DNA from 3 places in the Actinotalea fermentans genome. Region 3 is predicted to be linked to each of the others. Evidence: riboswitches for the same ligand, from Rfam matches in the RefSeq annotation. Region 3 holds a riboswitch; each other region holds the start of a gene.
What was found. Region 3 has a riboswitch for cyclic di-GMP ahead of AFE02nite_RS08530 (hypothetical protein). Riboswitches for the same ligand answer to the same signal wherever they lie in the genome.
Positions count from the first base shown of each region.

Region 1: it holds a riboswitch for cyclic di-GMP, as region 3 does, so the genes downstream of both, AFE02nite_RS07910 (DUF7793 family protein) here and AFE02nite_RS08530 (hypothetical protein) in region 3, are expected to answer to the same signal.
Region 2: it holds a riboswitch for cyclic di-GMP, as region 3 does, so the genes downstream of both, AFE02nite_RS00410 (BldC family transcriptional regulator) here and AFE02nite_RS08530 (hypothetical protein) in region 3, are expected to answer to the same signal.

Region 1 is NZ_BJYK01000004.1:135,776-141,320, reverse strand. It holds gene AFE02nite_RS17350 (pyridoxamine 5'-phosphate oxidase family protein) at 482-958, shown strand; gene AFE02nite_RS07915 (cellulase family glycosylhydrolase) at 1,085-2,767, shown strand; cyclic di-GMP riboswitch class I at 2,874-2,948, shown strand; gene AFE02nite_RS07910 (DUF7793 family protein) at 3,019-3,399, shown strand; gene AFE02nite_RS07905 (GGDEF domain-containing protein) at 3,471-4,211, shown strand; gene AFE02nite_RS07900 (sensor domain-containing phosphodiesterase) at 4,192-5,532, opposite strand.
Region 2 is NZ_BJYK01000001.1:88,948-94,492, reverse strand. It holds gene AFE02nite_RS00420 (DeoR/GlpR family DNA-binding transcription regulator) at 1-426, shown strand, start outside; gene AFE02nite_RS00415 (NPCBM/NEW2 domain-containing protein) at 452-3,595, opposite strand; gene AFE02nite_RS00410 (BldC family transcriptional regulator) at 3,921-4,151, opposite strand; cyclic di-GMP riboswitch class I at 4,171-4,245, opposite strand; gene AFE02nite_RS00405 (SRPBCC family protein) at 4,465-4,914, shown strand; gene AFE02nite_RS00400 (MalY/PatB family protein) at 5,046-5,545, shown strand, end outside.
Region 3 is NZ_BJYK01000004.1:266,596-272,140, forward strand. It holds gene AFE02nite_RS08520 (DUF3263 domain-containing protein) at 1-156, opposite strand, end outside; gene AFE02nite_RS08525 (uracil-DNA glycosylase) at 316-1,047, shown strand; gene AFE02nite_RS08530 (hypothetical protein) at 1,051-1,479, opposite strand; cyclic di-GMP riboswitch class I at 1,671-1,745, opposite strand; gene AFE02nite_RS08535 (SGNH/GDSL hydrolase family protein) at 1,848-2,750, shown strand; gene AFE02nite_RS08540 (hypothetical protein) at 2,781-3,872, opposite strand; gene AFE02nite_RS08545 (hypothetical protein) at 3,869-4,318, opposite strand; gene AFE02nite_RS08550 (signal peptidase I) at 4,420-5,055, opposite strand; gene AFE02nite_RS08555 (hypothetical protein) at 5,078-5,452, opposite strand.

The sequences.
Region 1 (5,545 bases), 130 kb from region 3:
CGCAGCAACTACTTCTGAGAAGCGTTCCCGCTCCTCGCGTGCCCCGTGCTCCTTGCGTGCCCGTGCGTCTTGCGTGCCCCGTGCGTCGTGTGTGCCCCGTGCTCCTTGCGTCCCCCGCTTGCAGGGCCTCAGTCGCTGACCCGCCGGCCGTGAGCGGGGCAGCTGGACCGCGCCGGTTGCAGGTTCGAGTCGTTGTTGGTGCCGGTGCGACGGCCGCGGCGGGGGGACTGTTCTCAGAACTGCTTTCCGCGGCAACTACTTCTCGGAAGTGTCCCCGCCTCCGCGAGCCGTCGCGCGAGAACACGGCCTCCGTGAGCGGTGCGACTTCTGGGATGGGCGCGGGGACGGAGCGCGGGATGGGCGCGGGGACGGAGCGCGGGATGGGCGCGGGGACGGAGCGCGGGATGGGCGCGGGGACGGGGGCGGGGACGGCAGGCGCGGAGATTGGCGGGTTGATGATCAACGGTGCGAGCATCCCCGCATGACGACATGGGGGCAGTTCGCCGAGTCCGCACCTGAGGTCGCCGAGGCGGCGCGAGCGCTGCTGACGGTGCCCGGGCAGGGGTTCGGCTACCTCGCGACCGTCGGCGCGAACGGGGCGCCGCGGATCCACCCGATCATGCCCGTCTGGGCCTCCGGCTCGCTGTTCGCCTTCATCGAGCCGTCCCCGAAGCTGCGTGACCTCGAGCGCGACGGGCGGTACGCCCTGCACTCGACCGGCTCGGAGGACGTCGACGACGAGCTCATGGTCGCCGGGCACGCCGTCGTGCGCGACGAGGCCGCGCTGCGCGAGGCCGCCGTGGCCGCGTGCCCGTTCACGCCGGGTGCGCAGACGCCGCTCGTGGAGCTCCTGCTCGACCGCGTGATGTGGGCGCACTACGAGCCGCGCGGGGTGTTCCCGCCGCAGTACCGCGTGTGGCGCGCGCCGGAGCCGGCCGCCGTGCCCGACGCCGGCTGACCGCAGGACTTACACGTTTCGGGCCCTCCGCGGCGCCCCTCCTTCCCGCTTGCATGGCTGGTCGTGCCAGGCCGACGAGCGCCCGTCGCGCCCGCCGACGACTGCCTGCGCGCTGAAGGAGTGGTCATGAGAACAGCACGACGCCGTCGACCGCGCCTCGCCGGGGCGATCACCGGGCTGGCGCTCCTCGCCGGGACGCTCGCGGCCGGTCCGATGGCCAGCGCCATCGGCACGGCCGGCGCGGCGCCCGCCGCACCCGTCGCGGCCGCGGCCGCCGTCGGCACGGGGACCGGGTACCTGCACACCGACGGCGCCCGCATCCTCGACGCCACCGGCGCCGAGGTCCGGCTCACCGGCATCAACTGGTTCGGCATGGAGACGGACAACAAGACCTTCCACGGCCTGTGGTCCGCCGTGCCGTGGCGGGACCAGCTCGCCCACATGGCCGAGCTCGGCTTCAACACGCTGCGCGTCCCGTTCGCGGGCGACGCGCTGCGGCCGGGGGCCCAGGCGACCAGCATCAACAGCTCGGTGAACCCCGACCTGCTGGGCCTGAGCCCGCTCGAGATCCTCGACAAGGTCATCGCGCAGGCCGGCGACCTGGGCATGCGCGTCATCCTCGACCGTCACCGCCCGTCCGCCGCCGGCCAGACGCCCCTCTGGTACACCCCCACGGTGTCCGAGGCCAGCATGATCGCCGACTGGCAGCTGCTCGCCGAGCGCTACGCGGACAACCCGACGGTGGTCGGTGCGGACCTGTTCAACGAGCCGCACGCCGAGGGCACCGATCCCGCAGCGACCGGCGCCTGCTGGGGCTGCGGCGACCCCGCCCGCGACTGGCGGCTCGCCGCCGAGCGGATCGGCAACGCCATTCACCAGGTCAACCCCGACTGGCTGATCGTCGTCGAAGGCGTGAGCTGCCTGTCGGGCGGTACCGCCAACTCGTGGGACGACATCCCGGACGACCCGATGGGCTGCACCTGGTGGGGCGGGAACCTCGCCGGGGCGCGCGAAGACCCGGTGCGCCTGCAGCACGCGAACCGGCTGGTCTACTCCGCGCACGACTACGGCCTGTCCGTCTACGACCGCCAGCCGTGGTTCGACACGTCCCGCAACCCCGACTTCCCGGCGAACCTGCCGGACGTGTGGGAGCACTTCTGGGGCTACCTGCAGACCGACGACATCGCCCCCGTTCTCGTGGGGGAGTTCGGCAGCACGCTCGCCGACCCGCAGGACGCCCAGTGGCTCGCCGCGCTCATGGACTACATGGACACCAAGGGCACGTCGTTCACGTACTGGTCGTGGAACCCGAACTCCGGCGACACCGGCGGCATCGTCGGCGACGACTGGCAGACCGTGAACCAGCGCAAGTACGCGATCCTGGCCGACTCCCTCGTGCCGCCGCAGCCCCGGCCGTACGACCCCGGTGACCCCGGCGACCCCGGCGACCCCGGGGACCCGGGCGACCCCGGCGACCCGGGCGAGCCCGACCCCGTCGGGACCTGCAGTGCCGACGTCACGATCGCGAACGCGTGGCCCGGCGGCTACCAGGGCGCGGTGACCGTGACCAACGACGGCGGGGCCGCCGTCTCACCATGGACGCTGAGCTTCTCGGTGCCCGACGGCGTCACGATCGGCAACGGCTGGAACGGCACCTTCGCGCAGTCCGGCCGCACGGTGACGGTCTCCGCGCCGGCGTGGTCGCCGTCGTTGGCCCCGGGCGCGTCCGTCACGGTCGGCTTCGTCGCGAACGGCCCGTCGTCACCGGCGCCGAGCGCGGTCGCCCTGGGAGGCGTGGCCTGCGGCTGAGCGCTGCCGCCGGTCCCCCCGGCGGGGCGTCGACAGCCCGGTCGGCGCCCCGTCGGGCCCGGCATTTCCTCATCACGGCGCCCTCGTGAGCCGATAAGGAAGGTGAGCGACGACAAGGCAAACCCGCCGCGAGGCGGGGACGCAAAGCCACGGGGCCCTCGAGGTCAGCCGGGCCGCCGAACAAGGGATGGACCTGTGACCATCGTGCCCGCGAGTCACGAGAGCACCTCCTTGGTGCCCGGGGGCTCGCGATGAGCCGCCCGGAGGTCACGCACCCCAAGTTCCGGATGTGGCTGCCGCCCGACGGCGTCGTCCGCCTCGTCTGGTCCCCGCCCGTCCCCTCGGGCCTGGAGGACGCCGTCGCGACGATCGAGGCGATGACCGAGGTCACGGGTGGTCGCCCCGCCCCGCTCATGGTCGACGTCCGGCAGGCCGGCCCGCAGGACCGCGCCGGGCGCCTGGAGTTCATCCGGCGCCACGAGGTGGTGACCGCCGTCGGCATCGTCGTCGGGAACCCGCTCAGCCGGATGATGGGCAACTTCTTCATGAACGTGAACCGGCCCAAGGCGCCGACCCGGCTCTTCGACGACGAGGACGCCGCGGTCGCCTGGCTCACGGGGTACCTGGGGTGACTCCGCCGCAGGAGCCTGGAGGCCCTGCGAGCCCTCCGGACCTGGAGCGCCGACTCGAAGAGGTCGTCAGCGTGATCCAGGAGCTCGCGGCGCTGAGGTTCGACGCGCGCGCGACCGTCGGCCCGGACGGCGACATCGTCGACGCGGTCGCCGCCGGCGTGAACTCGCTCGGCGAGGAGCTCGCGGCGTCGTTCGAGGAGGTCGAGCGCCGCGTCGCCGATCGCACCGCCGAGCTCGCGGCCGCCACGCGGGAGCTCCGTCACCGGGCCCTGCACGACGACCTCACGGGGCTGTCCAACCGCGCGGCGTTCTGGGACCGCCTGGACCACCGCATGCACCTGGCGAGCAACCGCTCCGCCGGCTTCGCCGTGCTCTTCCTCGACCTCGACGACTTCAAGCGGGTCAACGACACCTACGGCCACGCCGCGGGCGACGAGCTCCTCGTCACGGTCGCCGACCGCATCAGCGCGGCCCTGCGGGCGGGCGACACCGCCGCGCGCGTGGGCGGGGACGAGTTCCTCGTCCTGCTCGACGACGTCGCGACCGCCGAGGCGGCGCTCGCCGTCGCGCACCGCATCTCCGAGACGCTCCGGGCGCCCTACGAGCTCGACGGGCACAGCTACACGATCACGGCCAGCGTCGGCGTCGCCGTGGCACTCGACGGCCTGCCGACCGTCGACGCGATGGTCGCCGCAGCCGACGCCGCGATGTACGACGCGAAGCGCCGGGGCCAGGGCCTGTGTGTGCTCTACGGCAGGGACCGCCACGGCCAGGTCGGCCCCGCCGACCGGGTCACCTGGCCCGGACGCTGAGCCGCTCGAGCAGCAGCAGCGCGGCCTCGGTGACGCGGGCCCGGTCGTGCGTCACGGCGAAGTCGAACCACACGCCGGAACCGCTCTCCGCGGCGGGCCCACCCGGCGCACCGTCGGGCCGGATGCGCGCGATCAGCGCGATCGCCTCGTGGGCCCCCAGCACGACGACGGTCCACTCGCGCGCGAGGTCGTCGTCGGGCGCGATCGACGCGCCACGGACCCCCGGGGACGGCGTGCCCGCCATGCCGTGTCCCAGCACGCCCACGAGCGGCAGGTCACGGGCGAGGGTCGAGTACCGCCGCGCCGTCGGGCGGCCGAAGTTGCGCACGTCCTGGAACGCGCTGAGCAGCACCGGGGGGACCCGCGACTGGACCGCGGCGAGCTCGAGCCCGCGCGAGACCGACAGCAGCAGCTCCTTCGGGCCGGCCTGCGTCTCGTCCGGGCGCAGCAGCTCGAACGGCGTGCGTGGCGCCCGGCCGAGGCGGGGCAGCGACGCACGGACCCGCAGTGCGCGGCCGTCGGCGGGGCGCGGGGCGGGGTCCGGTCGCCCCCACAGCCAGCCCTGGCCCAGCGTCGCGCCGAGCACGACCGCGCGGGTGCGGTCCCCGGCGGTCTCGACGCCTTCCGCGACGACGTCGCGCCCGAACTCCTCGGCGTAGGCGCGGACCGCGTGGGCGACGGTGATCGTCGCCGGGTCGTCGACGGTCCGCAGCAGCCGGAGGTCCAGCTTGACCACCTCGGGCCGCAGCAGGGGCACGAAGGCGAGCGAGGCGGGCTCCGCCCCGACGTCGTCCAGCGCGACGGCGCAGCCCGTCTCGCGGATGCGCTCGGCGGCGTCGATGATCGCCGCGGGATCGGTGGCGAGGGCGCGCTCGGTGAACTCCACGACCAGGCGCAGCCCGTCCGGCCGGGACGCCAGCACCCCGAGCACCTCGTCGAGGGCCACCGACAGCGTGGTCGGCTCGAGGTTCACGAAGAGCAGCGGTTCCGGCCCGGCGAGGCTCGAGCCCGCGTGCGTCAGGTGCCGGCGCAGAGCGGCGACGTCGAGCTCGGCCGAGCGGCCGGCCTCGCGCGCGGCCGCGATGAGCGCGAGCGGGGACTCGAAGGGCGTACCCGCGGGGCCCCGCAGGAGAGCCTCGTGCGCGACCGCCTCGCCCGTGCGCAGGTCGACCACCGGCTGCAGGACGCTCCGGAGGGCATCGGCACCCAGGGTGACGACGGCCGCCTCCTCGGCGTCCCGCGGGTCGGCGCACGGCGCGTCGTCCCTCGGCCGGGCCGGCGCCGGGACGACGCCGGGCGCCGACACGTGGGCTCTGGGCACAGGCGATTCCTTC
Region 2 (5,545 bases), on a different contig from region 3:
TTCGACGGACAACCGGGAGAGCGCACGGTGGTGCTGACCGGGGGCGTCCGCACACCGTCGGACGCGCTCGTCGGGCCGGTCGCCGTCGGCAGCCTGCGGCACATCAACCTCGACGTCGTCTTCCTCGGCACCCACGGCATGGACGCCCACCGGGGGTTCACCTCGCCCAACCTGCTCGAGGCCGACATGAACCGGAGCCTCGTGGCGTCGGCACAGCGCGTGGCCGTGGTGGCGGACCACTCGAAGTGGGGACTCGTCGGGATGGGCACGTTCGCGGCGCTGGAGGACGTGGACGTCCTCGTCACGGACGACGGCCTGCCGGCAGCGGCGTTGGAGTCGCTCGAGGCGGCCGTGGACGAGGTGCTCGTCGCGACCACGCTGCCGCTGGGCGGGCAGGTCGCGGCCGCGCCCCGGCCGGCGGTGTGACCGGGGCGCGACCGCGACCAGCGGATCAGCCGTCCGCGCAGACGAGCCGGGCGTCCGCCCAGTCGGCGTGGTCGAAGTTCTTGCCGTTCGTGGCCTCGTGCGCCCGAAGCGTGAGCCGCCGCACGTCGGACACGTCGACCGCCATCGGCACGCCGCCGTCGGCACTGGTGACGACGCCCGTCTGAGCCAGGAGGGCGCCGTCGCCCCAGACCTCGAACCGCACGGACCCGCTCTGGGAGACCTCGTCGTCGATCCCGACGACGGCCTCGAACACCGTGCACGAACGCCCGAGCCACACGGTCAGCTGGCCCGTGGCGTGCATGCCGATGCCCTTCGCGTAGACGGCGCCCGCGATGGTCAGCGGACGACCGTCGCCCCGCGCCGCCTCCCCGTTGGACATGTCCCGCTCGATCGGGCCGTAGCCGTTCGACTCGCCGGTCCACTCGAGGTCGCTGACGTACGGCGTGCCGGTCGGTCCGGCGGGCTCCTCCGGGGGTTGCGGTCCCTCGGCGTCACCGCACCACACGCGGGCGTCGCCCCAGTCGGTGTGGTCGTTGTTCTTGCCGTCCCCGCCGTCGGTCGTCTGGAGCGTGAGCCGGTCCACCCCGCGGACGTCCACCACCATCTCGTACGGGTCGGAGGTCGCGCGCAGGACGGGTGACTCGGCGAGGATCCGCCCGTCGCCGAGCACACGGAAGGCCGCTGAGCTCTCCTGCGGCTTCTCGACGCCGTCGTCGGTGCCCACCACGGCACGGAATACGGAGCACTGCTCGCCCGTCCACACCGTCACGGTGCTCGGGGCGTGGGTGCCGATGCCCTTGTCGAAGACGGTGCCGCGGATGGTCAGGGGCGTGCCGGCGTTCGCCGCGTCACGCCTGTTGCTGGCCCACCCCGACGCGTCCTCGAGCCACGGCAGGTCCGACAGCCAGGCTGCCCCGGTCGGCGCGTCGGGCGCCACGAAGACGTCGATCCCCTCCGCGGCGAAGACGTCGCGCCCGCCGGACGTGAACGCCGCCCCGACGGCGACCTCGACGTCACCGCGCACGGCCTCCGGGCCGACCGTCAGCCGCCACGCGCCCTCGAGCACGTCGCCCGTGGCGATGGCGTCGCGGGTGACGGGCGCGCCGTCGAGCGTCCACCCGGCCGGCACGCGCGGCCCGAAGACCACGTCCGTGCCGCTCCCGGAGGTGACGACCGCCCGGGCGCTGACCTCGACGACGTCGCCCACCTCGAGCTCCGCCGCCGTCGGCGTGACCGTCACGTCCAGCGTCGCCGTGGGCTCCACGGGCGTCCAGCACGAGGTCCGGCCCGGGGTCGCCGGGCAGGCGACGACCACCGCTCCCCCGTTGCTCGCCGTCGTGACGCGGACCACGTCACGGGACGTCAGGGTCGCCACGTCACCCGCGAGCACGGACCCGTCGCCGCCGGCGTCGCTGATCGTGTGCACGATCCACGGCCCGTCGGCCAGCACGGCCAACGGGATCTCGAGCGACGCCGGCGCACCGGCGCGCATCGCCCCGACGAACCAGGTGTCACCCGACCTGCGCGCCAGCACGACGTGCTCGCCGGGCTCGCCCGAGACCAGCTGGGTCTCGTCCCAGACGGTCGGCAGGTTCTGCAGGAACTCCTCGGCGATCGGCTCCGCCGCGTAGCTCTCCGGCTTGTCGGACATGTGCTGCCAGGCCGACTCGTAGACGACGCTCATCGCGAGCTCGTGCGCCTTAGACGAGTTCCCGTTCCCGCGGGAGAACGTCACCGGCGTCCAGTCCATCGAGCCGACGACGCCGCGCGCGAACGGAACGGTGAGGGAGCGCGCGGACGAGATGCCGTTCTCGGCGCCGCGGACGGCCTCGTAGCTCATGATGTGCGGCCACGTGCGCTGCAGCCCGTGCGGGAGCGTCGAGCCGTGGAAGTTGATCATCAGCTCGTGGCGCGCCGTGTCGGCCAGGACGTCGTCGTACCACTGGTGCGTCGCCTGGCTGTCGGAGTCCATGAAGTCGACCTTGATCCCGGCGACCCCCCACTCCTTGACGAGCGGCAGCCAGTGGTCGCGCTGCTCCTGCGTCCACAGGTCGCGGCTGTGGAACCAGACGATCGTGTCGACGCCGCGCGCGTTCGCGTAGCGGGTGACCCTCGGCACCCAGTCGGCGCTCCACCCCTCGTCGAGCAGGACGTACTCCCACCCGTTGCGTGCCGACAGGTCCACGAAGTCGCGCTGCCGGGCTTCGTCGCGCGGGCTGCCCCAGTCGGTCATCCAGCTCCAGCTCGACACCCCCGGCTCGATCCAGCTCGTGTCGGCCAGGCGGCTCGGGTCGGCGAGGTCGTCGACGAGCGTCGACTCGACGACCGTGTCCAGCCCGCCGACGACGGCGACGCGCCACGGGGTCTCGAGCGGGCCGTCGTGCGTGACCGGCTCACCGCCGTAGAGCCCGAGGCCGTAGGCGAGCGAGCCCGCCTCGTGGACCAGGTGCGAACCGGCGTACCGACCGTCGACGGCCGCCTCGGTCAGCAGGGTGTAGGTGTCGCCCGTCTGGAAGAGGGCCGGGAACGCGAGGTCACCGGCGACGTTCCCGGCGATGCTCCGCTCCGTCCAGTCAGCCTCGTAGTTCGGCTGGTACCCGGTCTGGTTCCAGGCGGTCCCGTCCGCCGCGAACACCCAGCGCCCGGTCTCCTGGCGCACGACGTGCCGGGCGTCCTCGGGCAGCACGTACCGGTAGGCCACGCCGTCGGCGGACACGCGGACGCGCAGCTCGAGCTGCGCGCCGTCCTCCGTCGACAGGTCGAAGACCGACTCCGTCGCGCGGTACCGCCGCTCCTGGGCCTTCCCGGCGATCATGGAGTAGGTCTCGTCGACCGGGCGGGTCGTCCGCCCCTCGACGCGCAGGCCGGTGCTGAGGTCGGCGCGGTCCGTCACGAGGCCGAGCTGTTCGACGGTCATCACCTCCGAGCTGCGGCGGCGGACCTCGAGCGAGAGGTCACCCTCCTCGAGGACGAGCCGGGCACGGATCTGTCCCGGGCCGTTGACGGGCCAGCTCGCCGCACCGCCCGGCGGTTGGGCGACCGCCGCTGCGGCCGGCACGAGCGCTCCGAGGGTCAGGAGCACCGTGAGGGCGGGGGCGAGGCGTCGCATCGGCGCCGTCAGGCGCGCGGAGCGTGGTCGTGGCGTCATGGGTCCCCTTCGACTCAGGCCTGCGAGGGGGCGTCGTCGCCCGCCCCGGTACCCCGTACGCGGCCCGACAGCGCGCGATTCGCACATAATCGACCGTGACTAACGGGGTACGGCGCCACTTTCGCACAGATTCGCACAGAGTCAACCCCTCGCCCTTCCCGATGCGGCGGTGGGTCACCGTGCGGAAAGCCGGCTCGCTCGCGCCCGCCGCCCGGACAACGCACGAGCCCCCCGGGGGTCACCAGGGGGGCTCGTGGAGGTGCAGGTCCGCGCGTGCGGCCGCTGTTACCGCGTGCGCGGAAGGGGGATCAGACGTCGGTCCCGATCAGAAGTCCGTGTCGCGCGGGGCGGGGATGCCGGTGAGCAGGCTCCGGACCTCCGCCTCGCTGTAGCGACGGTGACCGCCGAGCGTGCGGATGGCCGAGAGCTTGCCGGCCTTGGCCCAGCGGGTCACGGTCTTGGGGTCCACACGGAACATGCTCGCCACCTCGGAGGGGGTGAGCAGTGCGCCAGGCGTCTCGGTGCGGTTCGCCTTGGCTGGGGTCTGAGGCGACATGTGCGCTCTCCTTTGTCGTTCGGTTCGCCCGGCCGACCTCGAGGGTCCCGTGGCTTTGCGTCCCCACCTCGCGGTGGGTTTGCCCTTTTCGCTGACATGGACAGGGTGCCACAAAACCGGACATTGACCAAGGATCGAACCCCGGCGTGGCGAAAGATCACCCGTTTGGCACAACCCGCTCACCCGTGCGGAGTAACCCCGGCCGAGCCGGGGACAACGCCCACCGGCGACCCCGCTCGACGGGCGGGTCCGCCTCCCCACACCTAGCGTGGACAGCGACCGATCGTCAATCTCTCACGCGGAGGTGGCTGACATGCCGACCGTCGAGCAGTCCATCGACGTCAACGTCCCGGTGGCCACGGCCTACAACCAGTGGACGCAGTTCGAGACCTTCCCCGAGTTCATGAGCGGCGTCGAGGAGGTCCACCAGCTCACCGACGAGATGACCCACTGGCGCACCACCGTCGGCGGCGTGGAGCGGGAGTTCGACGCCGCGATCACCGAGCAGATCCCCGAGGAGCGCGTCGCTTGGCGCAGCGTCGACGGCAAGACCCACGGGGGCGTCGTGACGTTCCACCGCCTCTCCCCCGACACCACGCGCGTCATGGTGCAGATCGACTGGGAGACCGAGTCCCTCACCGAGAAGGCGGGTGCGCTCGTCGGCGCGGACGACATGCAGGTCAAGCGGGACCTGGGTCGCTTCAAGGAGTTCATCGAGTCCCGCGGCACCGAGACCGGCGCCTGGCGCGGCGAGGTGCACTGACCCGGCACACCGGCCACCCGAGGGCCACGACGGCCGTCCGAGGCGCCTTCGGCCACCCGGCCGGGGGCGCCTCCGGTGTCCCTGGGACCCAGGGCTCCGACCGCTCCGTGCGCGACCGATACGGTGCGCCCATGAGCGACCCTCGTGACCTCCTCGACCCCGACGCCCTGCGCGCACGCGGCAGCCTCAAGTGGACCGGGATGCCGGCGGACATCGCCGCCTGGGTGGCCGAGTCTGACCTCGGCGTCGCCCCCGTGGTCCTCGAGGCGGTGCACGACGCCGTCGGCCGCGGCCTGCTCGGCTACCTGCCCCCGGCCGTGCGCGCCGCGCTCGGCGAGGCCTTCGCCTCCTGGGCCGGGCACGCCTACGACTGGCACCTCGACCCTGCGCGGGTGCGCCCCGTCGGTCACGTGACCGAGGGCCTGCGCCTGGCGATCGACCTCTTCTCCCGCCCCGGCTCGCCGGTCATCCTGCCGACGCCGGCGTACATGCCGTTCGTCACCGCCCCTGCGGTCTGGGGCCGCGAGGTGATCCAGGTCCCGATGGCGCGCGACGCCGTCGGCCGCCCGACCCTCGACCTCGACGCCGTCGACGCCGCGTTCCGGGCCGGCGGGCACCTCTTCGTGCTGGT
Region 3 (5,545 bases):
CGTCGCCGACATCCCGAACAGCTCGCGGATCGCCTGCTCCTTGGCGCCCGCGTACTTCCACCACTGCCGCTCGAAGCCGATGATCTGCTGGTCCCGCTCCGACAGCCCGGCCGCGGGCGAGACCACGGGGGCGAGTGCGGCGAGCGGGCTGTCCATCGGTCCTCCGTTACCGCCGGCGGCGCCCTGAGGGGGCGTGGTGCCGGTCGCGTGCTGGCGTGTGCTGCGTGACGTTCGGGTGTCCCCATGGTAGTCGGCTAATGACACGCGTGTCATTAGCGCGCGTGTCGTCCCGGGCGCCGGCGCTACTCTCCCGACGTGCCCAGGCTCCCGCTCGACCAGCTCGTCGCACCGGACTGGGCCCGCGCTCTCGCGCCCGTCGAGCCGCGGCTGCGCGCCATCGGCGACGCGCTACGGGCCGAGGTGGCTGCCGGCCGCCGCTACCTGCCCGCGCCCGACGCCGTCCTGCGCGCCTTCGCCCGCCCCCTCGCGGAGGTGCGCGTGCTCGTCATCGGGCAGGACCCCTACCCGACGCCGGGACACCCGGTGGGGCTCTCGTTCTCCGTCGCACCGCACGTGCGCCCGCTCCCCCGCTCGCTGCAGAACATCTACCGCGAGCTGACCGACGACGTCGGCGGGAACCCTGGGCCGACCGGTGACCTCACGGGGTGGGCCGAGCAGGGCGTGCTGCTGCTCAACAGGGTGCTCACCGTGGGCGAGGGGAACCCCGGTTCGCACCGGAACCTGGGCTGGCAGGAGATCACCGACCGCGCCGTGGCGGCGCTGGTCGAGCGCGGCGGCCCGTTGGTCGCCGTGCTGTGGGGGCGGGACGCGCAGCAGGTCGCCCCGGCGCTGCGGGGCGTGCCCGTCGTCGCGAGCGCACACCCCAGCCCGATGTCCGCCGACCGCGGCTTCTTCGGCTCACGGCCGTTCTCGCGCGTCAACGCGCTGCTGGCCGACCAGGGCGCGGGCCCCGTCGACTGGTGCCGTCAGGCTCCCCCAACGGCCGGCGGCGGTCCGTCCCCACGTCCCACCGCCGGCCACGAGTGAGGGCTATGCCTCCGCACCGCTGAGCACGACGGCCACTCCGGCCACGTGCTCGGCTGACACCGGCGAGGTCGCCGGCACCTCGACGCGAACCTGTTCCCCAGCCACCACCGTGGTCATCTCGGCGAGCGTGGCCCCCCCGGGCCCGTTGAGGGAGACAGTGACGTCCCATCCCTCGCACCGCGCATCCAGCCCCGACAGCAGGGCGGCGGTGACGCCGTATCCCATCAGTGTGGCGTCGTAGGCCACGTCGTAGTCCACTGACACCGAGGACGAGCTGCACTGCTCGTTCTCGCTACCACCCACGAGGATCTCGAGCGGATCCCCAGCGGCGCCGGCCGCGGACGCGGTCCGCACGCCGAACGCAGCAAGGCCGACCAGCGCAACCGCTGCGACCTTTCGTGCTGCTCGGGTGTTCATCCGGTACCCCTCCATGGGTTCCTGAGATTGCTTCCTGGCTTCTGCACCTGTGCTCCGGACCTCCTGTCCGGTGCCACCTGCGCGCACGCAGGCGAGTGCCCCGTGGGGCCTAAGGTGTGTTGTGGAAGCCGGCGAAGGCATGCCGCGAGGGGCGCCTTGCCGGGGGGCTGGTCCACTGCCAGTTGGCGTTCATCGGAACCCTGTCGTTCGGTAGCCCGGCTGACTACGTGAGTCCCGTGGCTTTGCGTCCCCACCTCGCGGTGGGTTTGCCGTTATCGCTGACCTGTTCAGGATGACCGTCCGGGGCCGTCGCGTCCAGGCCCTTCACCCGGACGCCGTGTCCGGATTGGCCCGCCTCGTGCTCAAAGGGGCAGACTGCCGGGGTGGATTTCACCCGCACGGCCGCCTCACACGGGACGCCGACGGGTCGGGGGACACCACGGTGGCGTCGCTACGTCGCGCTCGGGGACTCGTTCACCGAGGGCCTGTGGGACGTGCCGGACGGCGTCGACCCGGCCGTCCGCGCGTCGGCCGGCGACGTCGGCGCGCTCGTGGAGGTCCCCTGCCGGGGCTGGGCCGACCTGCTCGCCGCGCACCTCGCCGAGCGGTCCGCGGCCGATGGCGGCGCCGGGGACGGCCGCGACGACGAGCCGTTCCGCTACGCGAACCTGGCCGTCCGGGGCCGGCTCCTGGGCCCGATCGTGCGCGAGCAGGTGCCGGCTGCCGTCGAGCTCGGGCCCGACCTGGTCAGCCTCGTCGGCGGCGGCAACGACATCCTGCGCCCAGGCGTCGACCCCGACGCCCTGGCGGCGATGCTGGAGGGCGCGGTCGCCGGTCTGCGCGCCGCAGGCGTGGACGTGCTCCTGGCGACCGGGTTCGACACGGTGCACAGCCCGGTGATCCGCCGCACGCGCGGCCGGACGGCGGTCTTCAACGCCCACGTCTGGACCATCGCCAACCGGCACGGCGCCCACGTCCTGGACATGTGGGGCATGCGTTCGCTGCACGACTGGCGCATGTGGGCCGACGACCGGATCCACCTCACGACGGACGGCCACCGCCGGGTCGCGCAGGCCGCGCTCGTCGCGCTCGGCCTGCCGCCCGACGACGAGCGCTGGGACGACCCGCTCGCGCCCCTGCCCCCGCTCCCGCGGGCCGCGCGCGTGCGCGCCGACGCCGCGTGGCTGCGCACGCACGCGTCACCGTGGCTCGCGCGACGCCTGCACGGACGCTCGTCCGGCGATGCGAGGGCGCCCAAGCGACCGACGCTGGAGCCCGTCGGCTGAGCACGGGCGGCGGGGCAGGCGCGCGGACGATCACTCCGCGCAGAGCGTGAAGGTGATGCCCTGCCCGTCGCGGATGCCGTAGTTGCCCCAGTGGCTTCCGCTGACACGCCAGACGTTCCCCGGAAGCTGCTGGAGGGTGTAGGCCCCTCCACTCGCGTACACGCGTTGATACGTGTTCGGAGGCGTGTTCGCGAGGGCGACGGCTGCGGACATCTCGACGTCCGCGCGCCAGCCGGCGTAGAAGAGCGGCGTCCCCGTCACCGACACCGACGTCGTGACGCAGGCGTTCCACGGGTTCCCCGTGACGGGCCCCTGGATCACCGTGTAGGTGAGCGCCGGGTCGTACTGCGGGGCCGGCGTGCTGTAGTGGCAGACGGTGAACGACAGCGCGGGGTCGGTGCTGCGCAGCTTCTTGTAGTTGCCGGTCCCGACGATCGTGACCTTGCCCGCATCAGGGTTCGCGGCGAACGCGACCTTCTGGGCGTCGGCACCCTGGATCTGGTAGCCCGAGGTTGCCCCGTTGAACGGCCGCTGACCGATGTTCAGGTCGACGGCCCAGTCCTTCTGGGACGTCTGGTTCGTCGTCGAGACGGTGACGTCCACGCAGAACTGCTGACCGACGACCACGGACGTCCACGTCACCGAGCGAAGATCCGTCTCCGGGGTCCCCGGGGTGATCGGACCGGTCACCGGCGGCTGGGGCGAGTAGGTCCACGTGGTGGCGATTGACCACCCCGCGACGACGGCCGAGACGGGGTTGCCGGTCGACGGCGGCGTGAAGGAGCCGCTGAGATCGAGCGGCGTCACGGTGCCCGCGACCGGTGCGGAGGCGATGCTCGCGGTCCGCACCTGTGCCCCGTCGAGGACCATCAGGTCGATCCGCTTGCCGACGCACGCCGACGGCCAGGTGGCCGGCGTCGTCACCTCGATCCAGGTAGCCGTGCCAGCGACGGCATCGGTGGTCACGGCGAGCGTCTGCCCGGCACACGGGTTCGTCGCGGACGCGACCGAGATCTGCCCGCCGTTCACCTGGAGCTGGGCGGCGTTGCCGACGACGACGGCCGTCGCCGCCACGACCGTCGAGACGGCGAGGACGATGCCCGCCCGGAGCGCGTTCCTCACGAGTGCATCACCACGTCGACGCGGACGATCGACCGCGTGCCCACGGCCGGGAACGAGCCGGTCCTGAACGCGGTCGAGGGCACCTGGCCCGTGACCTCCACGATCGGGCCGGAGGCACCGATGACGCTGAGCCGGTACTGCTGGCCGACGCAGTTGGGGTTGATGCCGCTGAGGTCGACGGCCGTGGTGGTGAAGCCGGAGCCGGTCGGCTGGCTGACCAGGGCGGCGGTCACCGGCGCCTGGTTCTGGCACGACGTCACGGCGGCCGAGCCGGCGGCGAGCGACGTGCTCACGACGCCGAGGCTCGCCGCGGAGGCCGCCCCCAGGCCGAGCGTCGCCACCGCCGCGACCGCGACGGCCGCGAGTCGGCGGGGGCGGGGAGTGGTCGTCCCGAGGCTGCGCCAGGCAGCACGAAGGCCCGCCGGGTGGCGCGGACTGCGCGTCACGGGGCCTCCTTCGGGGCGGTGTCTCAGGCGCCCTCCCGCGGTGCGCGGGGGGCGGTGGGGGGAGTGCAGTACTGGTGCTGGTGCTCGGTCCTGGCGCTACGTCAGACGAGCGCCGTCACCGGCGGCTCGTCCGACTCGGCATCGGGCTCGGCCTCGGCGACCTCTCGCTCGGCGTCGGCCACCAGAGCGGCGAGCTCGCCGTCCTCGTCCTGGCCGTCCGTCTCCGGGTCCTCGTCCTCGGGCTTGCCCGGCCAGACGACCACGGCGAGCGCGATGACGAGGAGCGAGATCCAGGTCAGCGGGCTGAGCAGGATCGAGGCGAACTTCCCGACCTGCGGCAGGTGCAGCACCGCCGAACCGAGGATCTGGTCGCCCTTCGGGTTCCACGGGTCCAGGAAGTCGTTGTTGTCACCCTGGACCACCCAGCCGTCGTCGGCGTTGCCGTCGACGATGCGGTGGATCACCCTCGCGCCGCCCACGTCGGGCGGCGTGTAGACGATGACGTCACCGACGTCGACGGGCCCGCACCGGGAGACGACCAGGTCACCCGTGTAGTACGTCGGCTCCATCGAGTGACCGGACACGATCGTCAGGGTCGTGCAACCGCCCAGCGAGCTGGGCCACAGGAGCCACCCGACGACGAGAGCCCCGACGAGCCAGAGCGCGCTCGTGGCGAGCCCGAGCAGGCGGCGCGGCACTGCCGCGCCGCCCTGCTCTGAGCCCTCACGTGCGACCACGATCCCGTGGGCCTCGACGACGTCAGTGGATGACGACGGCCGCCGACACCACCGACTCGACCGAGACGGCCGACTCGAGCGTGAAGGTGTAGGCCGTGCTGCCGGCGACGACCGTCTGCTCAGCACCGCCGCTCACGTCCTGCACCGTCACGCCGACCTGCTGGCCGAGGCACTTGCCGGCGGCGTTGTCGACGTCGTTGACCGTCACCTGCGTGACCTCGTCGCCGACGACCGTGTACGTGAGGTTCACGGCGTCGTCGCAGCTGGTCACGATCGTGCTGCCGGCGCTGAGGCTGGCCGAGTTGACGTCCAGGGTGGCAGCAGCGGCGAGGGAGAGACCGGCGATGCCGATGACGGCGAGACCGGCGGCGGCAGCCTTACGGCGCGTGGAAGCCATGGATGTGTCCTTCTGTCGGGTGCGGGTGGGTAGCCCGCAGCGGGGGGTCGCCGGTGGGGGCCGGCCGCTCGCGCACCGGAACCTGGGGAGGGA